4 regions of the Peribacillus sp. FSL K6-1552 genome follow, and region 4 is predicted to be linked to each of the others. Evidence: riboswitches for the same ligand, from Rfam matches in the RefSeq annotation. Region 4 holds a riboswitch; each other region holds the start of a gene.
What was found. A riboswitch is a leader RNA that binds a small molecule or an ion and turns the genes downstream of it on or off. The one in region 4 is predicted to bind cobalamin.
Positions count from the first base shown of each region.

Region 1: it holds a riboswitch for cobalamin, as region 4 does, so the genes downstream of both, NST21_RS05540 (ribonucleoside-diphosphate reductase subunit alpha) here and NST21_RS12525 ((2Fe-2S) ferredoxin domain-containing protein) in region 4, are expected to answer to the same signal.
Region 2: it holds a riboswitch for cobalamin, as region 4 does, so the genes downstream of both, nikA (nickel ABC transporter substrate-binding protein) here and NST21_RS12525 ((2Fe-2S) ferredoxin domain-containing protein) in region 4, are expected to answer to the same signal.
Region 3: it holds a riboswitch for cobalamin, as region 4 does, so the genes downstream of both, metE (5-methyltetrahydropteroyltriglutamate--homocysteine S-methyltransferase) here and NST21_RS12525 ((2Fe-2S) ferredoxin domain-containing protein) in region 4, are expected to answer to the same signal.

Region 1 is NZ_JBBOST010000001.1:1,142,132-1,144,334, reverse strand. Features, by position in the region: gene NST21_RS05545 (manganese-dependent inorganic pyrophosphatase) at 1-509, opposite strand, end outside; cobalamin riboswitch at 803-983, shown strand; gene NST21_RS05540 (ribonucleoside-diphosphate reductase subunit alpha) at 1,121-2,203, shown strand, end outside.
Region 2 is NZ_JBBOST010000001.1:2,448,545-2,450,747, reverse strand. Features, by position in the region: gene nikA (nickel ABC transporter substrate-binding protein) at 1-1,001, opposite strand, end outside; cobalamin riboswitch at 1,157-1,345, opposite strand; gene NST21_RS11935 (aspartyl-phosphate phosphatase Spo0E family protein) at 1,931-2,101, shown strand.
Region 3 is NZ_JBBOST010000001.1:773,869-776,071, reverse strand. Features, by position in the region: gene bcp (thioredoxin-dependent thiol peroxidase) at 1-186, opposite strand, end outside; gene NST21_RS03620 (potassium channel family protein) at 249-668, opposite strand; cobalamin riboswitch at 960-1,150, shown strand; gene metE (5-methyltetrahydropteroyltriglutamate--homocysteine S-methyltransferase) at 1,306-2,203, shown strand, end outside.
Region 4 is NZ_JBBOST010000001.1:2,584,393-2,586,595, forward strand. Features, by position in the region: gene NST21_RS12520 (energy-coupling factor ABC transporter permease) at 1-379, opposite strand, end outside; cobalamin riboswitch at 556-751, opposite strand; cobalamin riboswitch at 964-1,153, shown strand; gene NST21_RS12525 ((2Fe-2S) ferredoxin domain-containing protein) at 1,305-1,673, shown strand; gene cobJ (precorrin-3B C(17)-methyltransferase) at 1,688-2,203, shown strand, end outside.

The sequences.
Region 1 (2,203 bases), 1.4 Mb from region 4:
GCTAATTCCATTGCTGCTGCAACATCTTGCTCTGTGCAGGTTGGAGATTTGAACAATAAAGAATCGGAAATGATGGCAGATAGCATTAGACCTGCGATTGCTTTAGGCACTTCAATACCGTTTTCTTTATAGATTTTATTTAAAATAGTTGCCGTGCAGCCAACTGGTTCTGCGCGGTAATATAAAGGATCGCTTGTTTCAAAGTTAGCGATACGGTGGTGGTCGATAACTTCTAAAACACGGACTTGGTCAATGTCTTCAGCACTTTGCTGGCGTTCGTTGTGATCGACTAAAATTACACCATCCGCTTCCCCTGCCACTTTTTCTACAAGACGAGGAGCTTCGAATTTGAATTGGTCTAATGCATATTGAGTTTCACCATTCACTTCACCAAGACGAACAGGTTCAGCATTGATACCTAGTTGTTTTTTCAGATCCGCATAAGCGATAGCTGAACAAATTGTGTCTGTATCTGGGTTTTTATGTCCAAAAACTAATACTTTTTCCAAGATTATTTCTCCTTTTTAATAAAAATTTTTCCGGGAACCCCATCATTACAATAAGGGAGAGCCACCTTTACTATACACTTTATTTTAACATAAAATCACTTACATTCAGCGTTTGAATTTCCCATTTTTCTATTAATTCTTTCACTCTTTTCCCCTCTCTCCTCACTTTGTCAATAGATAAGGATTGGTTTTTATCAAATATATTAGTTGAATTATCGTCTCATATGGATTACGATAATATAAGCAGAAATACTAGATATTGATATTAAAAACCACACACATAACTATATATAGAATTATTTGTAATCCAAGGTGCCAGTGATGGCTGAAAAGGGAATCCGGTGTAAACCCGGAACTGTCCCCGCAACTGTAAATGTGACGAAATGAGAAAACCACTGTATAGCTCTTTATACGGGAAGAACTCAAAGTAGGATGATCATGAGTCAGGAGACCTGCCTGGATTTTTCACGTTTCTTATTCTTCGGGGATTGAGATGATGAAACGATAGTATAATGGCTATTTTTTCATGGCTCTTTTATTCTATCGTTTGATCCGCTCAATTTATTGGGCGGATTTTTTTATTTAACGGAAGTTTACAAGGAGGATTATTCATGACTCAAACATATAACTCTACTATAGTGAAAAATGACACAGAAACAAGTTCTATCCAGCTCGAGATGTTATCCAAGGAATTCGAAGGCCGGCTAGATATGGAAAAGTTCAAAAAGCGTTTTACAAAATGGCTAGATCGTAAAAGTGACTCAACAGAAGAACAAACTTCAAAAAAACTGATCCAGCTTGCTCTCGAAAGTGTAGACATAGATGCTCCAGATTGGACGTTTGTTGCTGCGGCAGAACTTTTGAATACGATGTACAGGGATGCACAAGCGAATCGCGGTTATGAGAACGTGAGCTACGGACCGTTCTATGAATTAATCGCAGGACTCTCTCAACAGCAAGAGGGGGAACGCTACCCGATTTATAAACCCGAACTACTCGACTCTTACTCCAAAGAAGAAATTGAAGAATTAGGCTTAGTGATCGATCCGGAAAAAGATAAACTATTTTCTTATATCGGCATCTACTTATTAAACGACCGCTACCTAGCCCGTCCGAAAAAAGACAAGGTCTACGAACTGCCTCAGGAGCGCTTCATGATCATCGCTATGGAAATTATGAGAATGGAAAAAACAGAACACCGCCTGCAACTTGTCAAAGAGGCATACTGGGCGATGTCCAATCTGTATATGACCGTCGCGACACCTACCCTATCAAACGCAGGAAAAACTCACGGTCAGTTAAGTTCATGCTTTATTGACGCGATTGAAGATTCTATTGATGGCATTTATCTATCCAACTACGATGCCGCTAAAGTATCTAAATTCGGCGGTGGTGTAGGACTTTATGTCGGTAAAATCCGCTCACTTGGTTCTGATATCCGTGGTTTTTCTGGAAACAGTTCAGGCACAACCCCTTGGATCCGTTTGTTTAACCAGACTGCTGTCAGCGTCGATCAATTGGGCCAGCGTAAAGGAGCAATCGCGATTTATTTGGATGCCTGGCATAAAGATATCATGAGTTTCCTTGACTTAAAGACACAAAACGGTGATGACCGGTTGAAAGCTCATGATATTTTTACAGGTGTATGTATTCCTGATCTGTTCATGGAAGCCGTACGCGATCGGAAAGAATGG
Region 2 (2,203 bases), 140 kb from region 4:
AACAAAGTATCAGCCTTTTTTTCCATACCATAAAAGATCTTATCAATAACAGCCTGTTTATTAAAAGCATGTTGGAGCGCTAACCGAACTTTAAGATCTTTAGTCGCTTCTCTATTTGAGTTAAGAAGCAGCGTTCTTGTAGCTGTAGGTTCTGACAATTTGGTTTCATATTGCCCTGAATTCTTCAAAAATTGGAATGAATCTTGGCTTATGACCCCGTTTCCAAAAATAAAGTCGAGTTCTTTTTTCTCAAAAGCTAATACTCTTGACTCACCGTCAGTAATGACTTTAACAACCACCTTATCTACTTTAGGTTTAGTACCCCAATACTGTTCATTCCTTTTAAAAACTGCAAACTCATTTTTCTTATATTCACTCAATACCCACGGTCCTGTGCCAATCGGAGACTTGAGTCCGTCCTTAAATGTGTTTTGACTGTCAGGAAAAGCAGCTTCGCCTACAAATCGCAACGGTCTGATGTAAGTTAGTTCTTGAAGAGTTGGATAATACGCGTTGTTCAAAATAAGTTTAAATGTATATTCATCTATTATTTCAGTACCTTTGATTTGGTTAATTAATTCCACCCATTCATGTTGTTTGCGATTAACTAAAATGGTATCAAAGTTTTTCTTAACGATTGCAGCATTAAAGAGGGAACCATCGGAAAATTTAACATCTTTCCTCAGATGGAATACATATTCTTTTCCATCTTTCGATATATCCCAGCTCTCTGCAAGCCAAGGCTGAATTTCTCCGCCTTCACCGTAATAAACAAGGGATTCATATACCATAGCCTGGGAAAAAAACTCATTCGGAAAATATGTGTGTGGATTTAAGTCACCTATATCCCCTGGCCATGAAAAAGTAACAACTTTTTGTTTATCTTTATCTGATGTATTTTCTTGATCTATTGTTGTGTTGCTGCAACCAGTAACAAAAATTGTGAAAATTACTAGTAGTCCAACAAAAGAATGGAATAAATTAGACCGTTTTAAAAACATGTTTTCTCACCTTCAATTATGGAATTTTATCTATTTGAAAAATTACGAAATATAAAAAAGCATTTCCAACCAGATTTAACGGTCAGAAATGCTTATAGTTTAAGAACAAATTCGTCTTCTAGCACTCTAACACCTCCCTATCTCCCGTAGGTTTAACAGCATTTTTAGAACGGGCAGGTTTTCTGACTTAGGTTCATCATCTCCATGCGTCTTCCCGGATATTATCCAGTGACTTCCTTGCATAGGACTCACCATTACAGCGGCGGGACCGTGCCGGATTTTGCACCGGCTTCCCTTTTAAATATTCGCATTTAAACGAATATACCCATTCCAATACTATATGAAATTTTCCCTCATATTCATAGTAAATAATAGAGCTTGTCTATCCTAAAATTATTTTGTCGAAACCATTTGTTACTTCTTAACACTTTATTAGTTTCATCTCTAAGTAATTTTTGATAAACCCAGCTACTAATCCTATCCATCTAGCAATAAACGAAATACAGTTAGTAAAAAGGAGAATAAACAGGTTCTCTTTAAAATTCAACAAATTTTAAATTCTCCTAAATTATACAGTTTTACGATTACAACTCTCTCAAAATGGAGATATTCACTATATGAAAATAAAACCAAAAAAAGTTTACCTAATACAAATTATATTCGTTATTGCAAATTTATGCTATATCAAATTAAAGTCCTGATGTTTTTTAACGGCTCGTTATGTATGGAAGTAATAATTTTATATATGAATAGTTATCTGTAACGACATATATCGAATGATAGTGAGGAAGATTTGTATTGCTCCCGTCAGAATTTGTTTACTTTAAATAAGTAAATACTTACTATAATATTTAAAATCATCCTAATTTATGTAATAATAAATATACTACAATAAAGGAAAGGTTTTGAGGGGATTTTCGTTGGAAAGTATGGAACTGCTACATAATAAAATAGAGACAATGAGGAAAGAATTAATAAATACAGCCTTGAAACATGGATTCTCCTCACCAAAAACATTACATTTGAGCCAAGAACTTGATAAACTCTTGAATATACTTGTGCATGAACAGGAGTCGCTAACTCCAATAGGCCTTCAATAAGATGTAAGGGTGCTTCTCCACTAAGTAAGTAGGCTTGAAGCCTGATGATCATATTTTCTCCTTTCTACCATAGGGCTTCATGGTTCAATAGCGGGAAAACAG
Region 3 (2,203 bases), 1.8 Mb from region 4:
CAATTCCTCAAACTGCTCATTGTGGTCACGGAAATCACAGGCCTCCGTTGTGCAACCAGGCGTCATGTCTTTCGGATAAAAATATAAAACAACGTGTTTGCCCTTAAAATCCGATAGGGAAACTTTTTCACCGTTGTTTGCAGGAAGTTGAAAATCCGGTGCTTTTTCTCCAATTTTAACAGTCATTCTTACCCCTCCATTTCTTTCATTATGGTAAGCGTACCCAATAATTGAAAGAAACACAACTTTCATTTATTCTTCCTTTCCTTCTGCTCTAAGTCAATCACTGTCCGGATCACAAACGCAGCCGGGAGAGTGTATCCAATGAACGCCTGGATTGTCGCAATCATCCTGCCCATGCCTATCGGGGCTATATCTCCATACCCTACTGAAAACATTGTCATTGCACTAAAATAAAAAGAAGTCTTCAGTTGCTCGTAAAAACTGCCGTCCAAACGATTGCCCATATCAAGAATCACCGAATGATTCTGTAGCTCGTATAATAAATAAATCAGTGCAAAACCTACTAATATCGTCGCATATAAATTGCCGAGCCACAGCATATCCTCTAGAGAAAACTTTTTTCCTCCCGACTCAACAAGAAATAACGTTCGAATGCTCATCACCATGCAAAAAATAATCCCTGCAATCAAGATGTAAAAAGTCATCCCCCACGCCTCATTTCAAAACAACCCACTCCCCCTATACATACTCCCCGTCCAAACAATATATTCTTTATTTAGGGGTCAGACCCCATTTCCCAACATTCACATCCTTAAACAAACCTAGGTGCACCAATAGTTTTGTCGATATAAGGCGGGGTCAGCCCCCATTTCCCGAGACTTTTTTCCTTGTTGACCATTTTAGTCGGGATATGATAAGCTTGTCTAAATTTTTATAATAGTTTTTATTTTATAAATATTTGTTGCCTGCAGTTTAATTTACAGCGGGTTTGTGAAATTTCATATGTGGAAATAGGTTCCTAATTTTTTTAGGATTAAAAGGGAAGTCCGGTGTAATTCCGGCACGGTCCCGCCACTGTAATAGGAATGTTAGCGCTATGCAATATGCCACTGATTTTCGGATTGGGAAGGCCTGCCGCTAATAAGATTCCTAAAGTCAGGAGACCTGCCTGTTTCGACAACACTGTTTTAACCTACGGAGAATAGGGAAGTGTTAGGGACCTTATAATTTTAAGGGGTTTTTGTATACCCCTTTATTTTAAGCATTTCTAACTTTCTCTTTTGACGGTTAGGGGTGCTTTTTTTGTTGTTATTTTATTAAAAGAAAAAAGAATGTAGGAGGATGGGAATATTGAAAAGTAGTAGTTTAGGGTACCCGCGAATTGGGGAAGATCGTGAATGGAAACGCACATTAGAAGCTTACTGGTCCGGAAAAATCGATGAATCGGAGTTTACGGCACAGCTAGAAGCCATCCGTTTAGGCAACTTACAAAAGCAAAAGGACCAAGGTATTGATATTATTCCTGTCAATGACTTTACTTTATATGATCAAATGCTCGATATGTCTGTAATGTTCGGTCTTGTTCCTGAGCGTTATTCAGCCTATAAAGGCGGCACTGTTCCCCTTTCTGTATATTACTCTATGGCTCGCGGAAACAAGGATGAAGTTGCTTCTGAAATGACGAAATGGTTCAATACAAATTATCACTATATCGTTCCCGAATTAAAACCGTCAAAGCTGACTTTGACAGAAAATAAACCACTTGCTTCTTATCGCGAAGCCAAAGAAAAACTAGGAATTGAAGCTAAGCCCGTGTTAGTCGGACCTTATACTTTTATTACTCTGTCTAAAGGCTACAATAAACAAGATATACCTGGAATCATCCTTAGTCTCCTGCCTTTATACACACAAATTCTGCAAGAGCTAGAACAAGAAGGCGTGAAGTGGGTGCAAATGGATGAACCCTCCCTTGTTTCATCCATTTCTAAAGATGATATGCAAACTGTTACTTACTTATATGAAAAATTGAATGAAGCAGCTCCAAATTTGAACATCATGCTACAAACATACTTTGATGCAGTAGAGCACTACCAAGAGGTGATTGAATTACACGTTCAAGGGATCGGTCTTGATTTTGTCCATGATAAAGGGAAAAACCTTAGTAATCTCCAAGAATTCGGCTTCCCGAAAGACAAAGTGCTCGGTGCAGGTGTGATTGATGGGAAAAACATATGGCTTT
Region 4 (2,203 bases):
CATGAGCTAGTAATACAGCTTGAAATAACAGAACAATAGAACCGACGACACTCATGGCCAGTGGCCCAAACAAGATTGAACCTAAGCCGACGCCGGTAGGGTGTGAAGAGCTTCCTGTAACGGAAGGGATTTTTAGGGCTGATAAAATAAAAACGAATGCGCCGGACAGACCCAGCATCATTTTTGTTTCTGGGTTTTCCTTCACTTTAGACCTAATGGAACGGTAACCCAAGATTAAAAATGGAAGTGTCACAGCCCACCAGAATATCGCCCATTCGATCGGTAAGAAGCCCTCCATAATATGCATGGCCATTGCTTTCTTTGGTACGAAGAGTAGTAAAATGACAAAATAAAGTATTTTCCAATTGGCTTTTTTCATTTGTTCTCCTTTCAACGCTTTTATTTTTAATGATTAAAGCTGAGAAGAGAAGTGGCGGGCAACATAAAAAGCACTTCTCTCAAAAAGAAAGAAGTGCGTAATGAACAGTAAGTTTGCAGCATAATACAAATATTAGCTTATCTGCCTGATCCGCACACCCATCCTCGTAGGTTGAAACAGTTTCACGCTTCATGGCAGGTCTCCTGGCTCTGGATCATCATCCTCATACATCCTTCCCATCTCGTTTGACAGTGGATTATTCTTTACGTATTAGGACTTCCCTTTACAGTGGCGGGACCGCGTCGGATTTACATCGACTTCCCTATTAAGCTAAATTCCGAGGAATCTAGCACCATAAAACTTATGTAATTTTTTGAAAATTCTCGTTTATTGTACCATAAAGCAATGATTCCATCTACACTCTATTCATATTTTTTTTTGAGAAGGATAAAATCGCAGAGAGGATAGGCATGAAGCTGGATTTTCACCATTAAACTTTTCAAAACAGTCGGAATAAACTATTGAATTTTAAAAAAGTTGTTATATGATAGATAAAGTTAACTAGAAATATATTATTATAAAACCAAATATTTCAATTTAAAAGTGCTCTTGTATGAACACGCAAGGGATAATAGGGAAATCGGTGAGAATCCGATGCAGCCCCCGCTACTGTAACGCTGATGAAATTGTCGATAACCACTGGCCTAGAGCTGGGAAGGGACAAAAGTAAATTGAAGCGTAAGCCAGGAAACCTGCTTTTAAAATTGTGTGATACTTTTCGGAGGGAAAGGTAGAAGGACTATGGAGATTTTGAGAGTTTCACTTTGCTTGCTGGAGGCTCCCTTTTCATATAGTTTTTTTAAAACCTTAACTCTAACAGTTAAGGTTTTTTATTTTGCCTTTTCTCAGATTTAGGAGGAAGAAGATGACAACTTGGAACTTAAAAGGCACAAACTCGCATCTTTTGATTTGTAACGGCAGCAGTTGCATGAAAAAAGGTGGCGAAGAAATAACGCAAGCAATTCGTGATGAAATTACTTCACAAGGTCTGAATCAAAAAATTCATACTACTAGAACTCGCTGTAACGGAAGGTGTAAGGATGCCTGCGTTGTGATTGCTTATCCTCAAGGGACATGGTATCGAGTGGATTCACCTGATTTTGGACGAGAGATTGTCCATAATCTCGATGATGAGAAGTTTATTCCACAGATGATTTACCAATTTACTAATGGAGAAATGACTCCTAATCCAGATTTTCCAGCTCAAACAGGAATTTCAAAAGACAAGTCGTAAAAGGAGATGTCTAAATGAGTACAAACGGTAAATTATTTGTCGTTGGCTTTGGACCAGGGAATTTTGAACATATTACCAAACGTGCTGTAGAAGCCCTTCAAGAAAGTGACTTCATCATTGGTTACAAAACATATGTGGAACTTATACAGGGCCTTCTTACAGATCAAACGATTATAAGTACAGGTATGACTGAAGAAGTATCACGTGCACAAGAAGCAGTGAAACAGGCGGAGTTGGGAAAGAAAGTAGCTGTAATTTCGAGTGGTGATGCAGGGGTATACGGAATGGCAGGGCTGGTTTATGAAGTATTGATTGAAAAAGGCTGGAAAGAAGAAACGGGAGTAGCCATTGAAATCATTCCTGGTATTTCTGCCATCAATTCATGTGCGTCTTTACTTGGTGCACCTGTCATGCATGATTCCTGTACCATCAGCCTCAGTGACCACTTAACGCCTTGGGATCTGATTGCCAAAAGAGTGGAGGCTGCAGCAATGGCTGACTTTGTCATTGCACTTTATAATCCTCGAAGC